Regions from separate parts of the Nesterenkonia sp. AN1 genome, predicted to be linked through region 1. Evidence: riboswitches for the same ligand, from Rfam matches in the RefSeq annotation. Region 1 holds a riboswitch; each other region holds the start of a gene.
The links. A riboswitch is a leader RNA that binds a small molecule or an ion and turns the genes downstream of it on or off. The one in region 1 is predicted to bind S-adenosylmethionine.
Positions count from the first base shown of each region.

Region 2: it holds a riboswitch for S-adenosylmethionine, as region 1 does, so the genes downstream of both, BG28_RS03655 (O-acetylhomoserine aminocarboxypropyltransferase/cysteine synthase family protein) here and BG28_RS04715 (ABC transporter ATP-binding protein) in region 1, are expected to answer to the same signal.
Region 3: it holds a riboswitch for S-adenosylmethionine, as region 1 does, so the genes downstream of both, BG28_RS02610 (LLM class flavin-dependent oxidoreductase) here and BG28_RS04715 (ABC transporter ATP-binding protein) in region 1, are expected to answer to the same signal.

Region 1 covers NZ_JEMO01000006.1:177,421-179,679, forward strand. Annotated here, with positions in the region: gene BG28_RS04705 (methionine ABC transporter permease) at 1-46, opposite strand, end outside; gene BG28_RS04710 (methionine ABC transporter ATP-binding protein) at 46-942, opposite strand; SAM riboswitch class I at 950-1,049, opposite strand; SAM riboswitch class I at 1,171-1,283, shown strand; gene BG28_RS04715 (ABC transporter ATP-binding protein) at 1,293-2,165, shown strand.
Region 2 covers NZ_JEMO01000005.1:77,891-80,149, reverse strand. Annotated here, with positions in the region: gene BG28_RS03670 (linear amide C-N hydrolase) at 1-248, shown strand, start outside; gene BG28_RS15600 (hypothetical protein) at 196-552, opposite strand; SAM riboswitch class IV at 1,004-1,137, shown strand; gene BG28_RS03655 (O-acetylhomoserine aminocarboxypropyltransferase/cysteine synthase family protein) at 1,269-2,259, shown strand, end outside.
Region 3 covers NZ_JEMO01000004.1:60,151-62,409, reverse strand. Annotated here, with positions in the region: gene BG28_RS02620 (hypothetical protein) at 1-67, shown strand, start outside; gene BG28_RS02615 (DUF805 domain-containing protein) at 92-625, opposite strand; SAM riboswitch class IV at 854-970, shown strand; gene BG28_RS02610 (LLM class flavin-dependent oxidoreductase) at 1,037-2,259, shown strand, end outside.

The sequences.
Region 1 (2,259 bases):
GCATGGCCTGGTTGATCTCGGGGAGCCGCTCGATGATGAGATTCATCAGTGCACACCCCCGGTCGACCCGGCCAGCGCGGCGTGCTGCGCGCGGTGCGTCTGGGCCTGTTGCGGGATCTGCTGGTCATGCTGGTCCAGCTCGTCCTCACCGGGACCTGGCAGACCTGCACCCGCGCCGCTGCGGTCCAGTCGAATGCCGTCACTGAGCAGGTACTTTCCGATGGAGGTTCGCGGATCGAAGCCTTCCCGGAGCAGTTCGCTCGCGGGGAACTCCTCGACCACGCGCCCGTCCTCCATGACCGCGACGTCGTCCGCGAGGGCCTTGATGACCTCCATCTCGTGGGTCACGATCACCACGGTGATGCCGAACTCGCGGTTCACATCCGCGAGGTACTGCAGCACGGTGGCGGTGGTGAAGGGATCCAGGGCGGAGGTCGGCTCGTCGCAGAGCAGCACCTCCGGCTTGGTGGCCAGCGCCCGGGCGATCGCGACCCGCTGCTTCTGACCCCCCGAGAGCTGCGCGGGATAGACCGAGGCCTTGTCCGTGATGTCCACGATCTCCAGCGCCTCCGCGACCCGGCGAAGACGTTCACGGCGGTCCCTGACCCCGGCGAACTTCAGTGACAGCTCGACATTCTGGGCGACGCTGAGGTTGTTCACCAGATTGAATCCCTGAAAGATCATGCCGATCTGGTGCCTGGCCCGGCGCAGGTCGGCGTCGGAGAGGCTGGTCAGCTCGGTGCCGCCGACGCTGACCCGTCCGGAGCTGGGACGCTCCAGCAGATTGATGTTGCGCAGCAGGGTGGACTTGCCGGCTCCGGAGAACCCGATGATCCCTTGGATCTTGCCGCGCGGCACCTCGAGACTGACGTCATCGACCGCGGTCAGCGGCTCTCGGCCGCGGGCGGCGAAGGTCGTCGAGACATGGGACAGGGAAATCATGAGGCATGCTCCATCGGTCCTGGCGTTAGCACCCGGCGGAGGCGATGAAGCCCTCCGGGTTGCTGCGACGTCTTCGAGCCAGATCTCTCAGTCGCTCTGGATGGTTGAACGTCTTCACCGTAGGCGTGAACATAGTGTGGAAGTCAAGTCCGCTTCGGTGTTGCGTTTTATCTCACCAGATGAACTTGACGTTGATGGAATTCCTGGTCGGGGCGTAGGGTGAACCGCGTACCATCCCGAGCGGCCGAGAGATCTGGCTCGTCGACGCCGCAGCAACCCAGGGAGGGACACCTTTGCAAGGGTGTCTTTTCGCCGGGTGCTACCGCCAGGATCGATGGGAGTATCCTCTGATGATTTCGCCTGCCTCCACCCTGACCGCCACCTCCGCAGCAGCACCTGCCGAAGCCTCGAGCGCCCCGCCCGAGACGGCAGCGCCGAGTCGGCGGGACTACACCTCTCTCGACGTCGAGCTCTCTGGCGTCGGCCGGGCATTCGGCTCGCGCACCGTGCTGCGCGATGTCAGCCTGCGGGTCGCCCCCGGCGAGGTGCTCGCAATCCTGGGCTCCTCGGGCTGCGGCAAGTCCACCTTGCTGCGGGCCGTCGGCGGCCTGGATACCGGAAACACCGGTGAGATCCTGATCAACGGCTCCCCGGTGCAGCGCTACGACGAGCGCACCGCGGTCGGATTCCAGGAGCCGCGACTGCTGCCCTGGCGCTCGATCCACAAGAACGTCAGCCTGGGGCTGCCGCGCAGCCTCTCCAAGGCCGAGGGCCGTGAGCGCGTGGATGAGCTCCTGAAGCTGGTCGGGCTGCATGACCGAGCCTCGCTGCGACCCCGGGAGATCTCCGGGGGCATGGCGCAGCGCGCCTCACTGGCCCGCGCCCTGGCCCGCCGCCCCGGGGTGCTGCTGCTCGATGAGCCCTTCGGCGCCCTGGACGCGCTCACCCGGCTGAAGATGCAGGACCTGCTCCTGGATGTGCATGCCCAGACCGGGACCACGGTGCTGCTGGTCACCCACGACGTGGACGAGGCGCTGCAGCTGGCCGATCGGGTGCTGCTCCTGGGGCCGGACCTGGCAGAACCACATCCCGCCGAGGGCGCCACGATCGCGCGGCTCCTCAGCGTGCCCGGGCAGCGGCCACGAGATCGCGCCTCCGCAGAGCTCGCTGCACTGCGCGGCGAGCTCTTCTCCGGTCTCGGCGTGGACTCACACAGCCACTGACCGGCACTCTCCACGCACCGATGCGCCGGGCTCAGGTCTGACGCCTCACCGCTGGTCCGGCCCAGGCCGCACCGATCCACCCCGGTGCATTCCG
Region 2 (2,259 bases), on a different contig from region 1:
CCCCGGGGCAGCCGAACATCTCCTCGACCCAGTGGCGCACCGTGGCGGACCACAAGGACCGCCGGTACTACTTCGACTCCGCGCTGCGGCCCAGCGTCATCTGGGTCTCGCTGGACCGGCTCGCGCTCGGCGAAGGCTCCGGGGTCCGCCGTCTGGTGCTCAGCGAGGGGCCGCCCGAGGGTCACGTGGGAGAGGTCAGCGATCTGTTCGAACCGGCCGAGCCGTTCGCGTTCCTCGGTCCTGAGTGACCCGTGCCAGCGTGGGATCCTCCGTCGGTGCGGTTCCCTCGGTCTGACCTCGAGCCGAGGGCCGCGCGTGGGTCCGGACCAGCAGAATGGTCAGAACCGAGCCGATGAACGGTGCCAGGACCATCAGGAACGCGAAGGCGATCTTGGGCGCGAGGTCAAGGCTCTGGTTCCGGACCAGCTCCACCGCGGCCCAGAGGAGAGCCGTGGCGTAGGCGATCGGTATGCCCCACCACGCAATGTCGATCCAGGAGGAGTCGATCACTGGATTAAGCGCAATCACTGCGGGAGATGTCGCAGAAGGCATGAGATGGATATCCAATATTTTGGTTCTCTATTTCGAAAGAAACGCTACATTCTCTCGGGCCGGGAAGCCAGTGACCGTCGGCTTCACGGAGCTGGGGCAGACGGGGTGACCGTCCACTGTGGGGCCTCGGCATCACACGCATCGGGCGCGAGGTCTGCGTCGCACTCCTCCGGGACCGGGTAGCTGATCGACTGCGCAGTGCTTGCCCCGACGAAGACCTCGTCCCCATCGGCGTAGTCCTCCCCGTGGAAGGAGATCCCGGATCCGGTGGGGGATTCCGCAAGGATCTCGGTCGGGAAGAGCGCATGGGGGAGAGTCCAGAGATGGAGCGCCTCGACCCGGCAGCAGCGCCACGGATCCTCGCCCGTCGGGCGCCGAACATGACGAACTGCGAACCCGCCGGACCCACCGCACTTGCACCGGAGCATTCCGCGATGCAGACTTATCCCTAGGTCAAGAGTGCCAGCGCAAAACCCCGGTTTGCTGGCCGGCAACCCTCCAGTTCGCGGTGGGGTGCCCCGGGTGACGACCTGGTTGCGGCAGTCCCGGAGAAGATCCAAGGACTGACCGTGGCAAGCGCGGGCCACACACCAGTGCGGGCCCTTCACCCCAGTCCTCAGGACAGGGCCGTACAGGATTCGGCGCCGGCAACACGCTCACCGGCAGCGACGTTCAGATCCGGTCCAGATCCTGGGCCGCATTGAATGGAGAATCCCTTGAGCCACGAGAACACCTGGCAGTTCGAGACCCAGCAGATCCACGCCGGCGTCGCCCCCGACCCGGTCACCGGAGCACGGGCACTGCCGATCCAACAGACCACCTCCTTCGTCTTCCCGGACACCGCCGCGGCCGCGCGCCGCTTCGGCCTCGAGGAGATCGCCCCGATCTACTCCCGCATCGGGAATCCCACCGTCCAGGCGGTGGAGGACAAGATCGCCGCCCTCGAAGGCGGAGTCGGGGCGCTCGCCGTCGGCTCCGGACAGGCCGCCACCTCGCTGGCACTGCTGAACATCGCCCACGCCGGCAGCCACATCGTCGCATCGCCCACGCTCTACGGCGGCACACAGAACCTCTTCAAGCACACCCTGCCGAAGTTCGGCATCGAGGTCTCCTTCGTGGAGGACCCCGATGACCTCGAGTCCTGGCGCGCCGCCACCCGGGAGAACACGGTGGCCTTCTTCGGCGAAGCCGTGGCGAACCCGCGCGGCGACGTGCTCGACATCGAAGGCGTCGCCTCGGTGGCGCACGAGTTCGGCGCGCCGCTGATCATCGACTCCACCCTGACCACGCCCTACCTGATCCGGCCCTTCGACTTCGGCGCCGACGTCGTGGTGCACTCGGCCACCAAGTTCCTCGGTGGGCACGGCACCGCCATCGCCGGGGTGATCGTGGACTCCGGACGCTTCGACTACTTCGCCCACCCCGAGCACTTCCCCGGCTTCTCCACACCGGATGAGAGCTATCACGGGCTGGTCTTCGGCCGCGATCTCGGATCCGAGGGGATCTTCGGAGTCAATCTCTCCTTCATCCTCAAGGCCCGGGTCCAGCTGCTGCGCGACTTCGGACCGGCGCTGTCCCCGCACAACGCCTTCGAGATCAACCTCGGGCTCGAGACCCTCTCGCTGCGGATCGAGCGCCACGTGGAGAACGCCCAGAAGGTGGCCGAATACCTGGAGGCCCACGACGACGTCCGGCGGGTCTACTACT
Region 3 (2,259 bases), on a different contig from region 1:
GAAGCTGCGCTGGCCCGCCGCGGACTACGACGTGGAGGCCGAGCGGGAGCGGCTGCTGAAGTCCTGAGGTCTCACTGACGAGGCGGAGAGCCTAAGGGAGGGTGCGTCCTGCATTCTGGGCCTCGGGTGCTGGTTCCGTCGGGTACTCCCAAGCTCGGATGTGCTTCTCAGGCCGAGTCGGCAGGATCATCAGGATTATAAGGACGATTGGGCCGACGAAGGGGATCAGCACCAGGAAGTACGTGGGTCCTGGGAGTCCCGCGTCATGCAACCTGCGCCAGCTCAGTGCAAGCATCGGAATAAACGTCAGGAGGCCCCAGATGAACGCGCCGAGCGCGCTCGCCAGGACCAGGCCTTCGACGTTTCCGGTGCCCTCCGTCAGGTCGAAGCGTCCGAGGGTGGGGTCGTAGGTGCGCAGGTAGGGGATCGAGATCACGCCGGTGACGACGTTCGTGAAGAGCTGCACCCACCAGTATTCGCTGCGCGAGGCGTACCCCTTGAAGTGCGTGTACTTGCCGAAGAAGCGCCGCACGGCTTGGCCCAGCGTGGCGCCGTAGAGCGGCTCATCTAATGGGGGAACGGAGGTGGGGGTGGTCTGGGATGGATCGGTGCTGTAGCTGCTCACGGTTACTCACTCCGGTGTCGACGCTCAGGTATGTTCAACCCTACGGTGCATCGCGCTGGTCTGGGAAGACCCGTGGAATGCGGGTGAGCTCGATGTTTGAGTGTCAGTCAGGGATTTGACCGGGTGCGACTCCGGTCGCAGGGAGCCCATCCTCAACGTGTCGATATATGTCAGTAAATATGATCAAGTCTTGCACTTGGAATGAGTGCGTTCTACGCTGAACCAAGGAATCACGAGTTCCGGACGAAAGCCCTGGCTGTCCGGACAGCAACCCTCTCACCGTAGTGGGGTGCTCCAGGTGATGATTCGGCCCGGTGTCACAACCGTCCCGGGCAAGTACGGTGCCTGCGCATCCGCCCCGAGCACGGGACGCTGCGCGGTGCCACGGTCCGAAAGAGACGTGGAAACCTCATGCCTGACAGCAACTCCGCCCCCACTCCGCTGCACTTCAACGCCTTCGTGATGAACACGAACAGCCACATCCATCACGGCCAGTGGCGGCGCGAGGATGCCCACCAGACGGAGTTCACCGATGTGGACACCTGGGTCAATCTGGCCAAGATCCTGGAGGCGGCAAAGTTCGACGCCATGTTCTTCGCCGACGTCTCCGGCCACTACGGGGACTCAGATGCCGACTACTCGGTCTACCTCAACGAGGGCCTGCAGATCCCGTCCAATGATCCAACCGTGCTGCTCGGCGCGCTCGCCGTGGTGACGGAGAACATCGGCCTGGCCACAACCTCCAACGTCTTCCAGTCCCACCCGTTCCAGTTCGCCCGGCAGATCTCCACACTGGACCACATCTCCAAGGGTCGGATCGCCTGGAACATCGTCACCGGGATGCAGGACAACGGCTCACGCAACTACGGCATGCCGCGATTGACCGAGCACTCCGAGCGCTACCGCTGGGCCGACGAATACGTCGATGTGACCTACAAGCTCTGGGAAGGCTCCTGGGACGAGGGTGCAGTGATCAACGACCGCGCGGGATCCCGGTACTCAGACCCGGCCAAGGTGCACAAGATCTACCACCAGGGCGAGCGCTACTCGGTGGAAGGCCCACATCTGCCCTCACCCTCACCCCAGCGCACCCCGGTCCTGTTCCAGGCCGGCTCCTCCGTCTCTGGTCGCGACTTCGCGTCACGCAACGCCGAAGCCGTCTTCTTGGGGGCGCCGAACCCAGAAGTCGCCAAGGCGCAGATCGAAGACACCCGTGCCCGGGCCGTGGAAGCCGGACGCGCCCCAGAGGACATCAAGTTCTTCCAGGGGCTGAGCTTCATCATCGGTGACACCGAAGAAGAGGCGCAGCGAAAGCTCAAGGAAGCCGAAGAGTTCGTCTCGCTGGACGGCTACCTCGCGCATGCTGCCCTGGTGGATCCCGACGGACGCGTCTACCCGCCCGAGACGCCTCTGAAGGACGTGCAGACCAACACCCGGCGCGGATTCACCGAATGGGCTTCCAAGACGATCACCGATCGTGAACCGCTGGTGGCGGATATCGCCTGGCGTTCCAACCGCAGCAACCGGATCGTCGGCACGCCTGAGCAGATCGCTGACCAGCTGGAGGCGTGGCAGGCCGCCGGCATCGACGGGGTCAACGTCGTCAATTGGGTGATCCCCGGATCCTTCCAGGA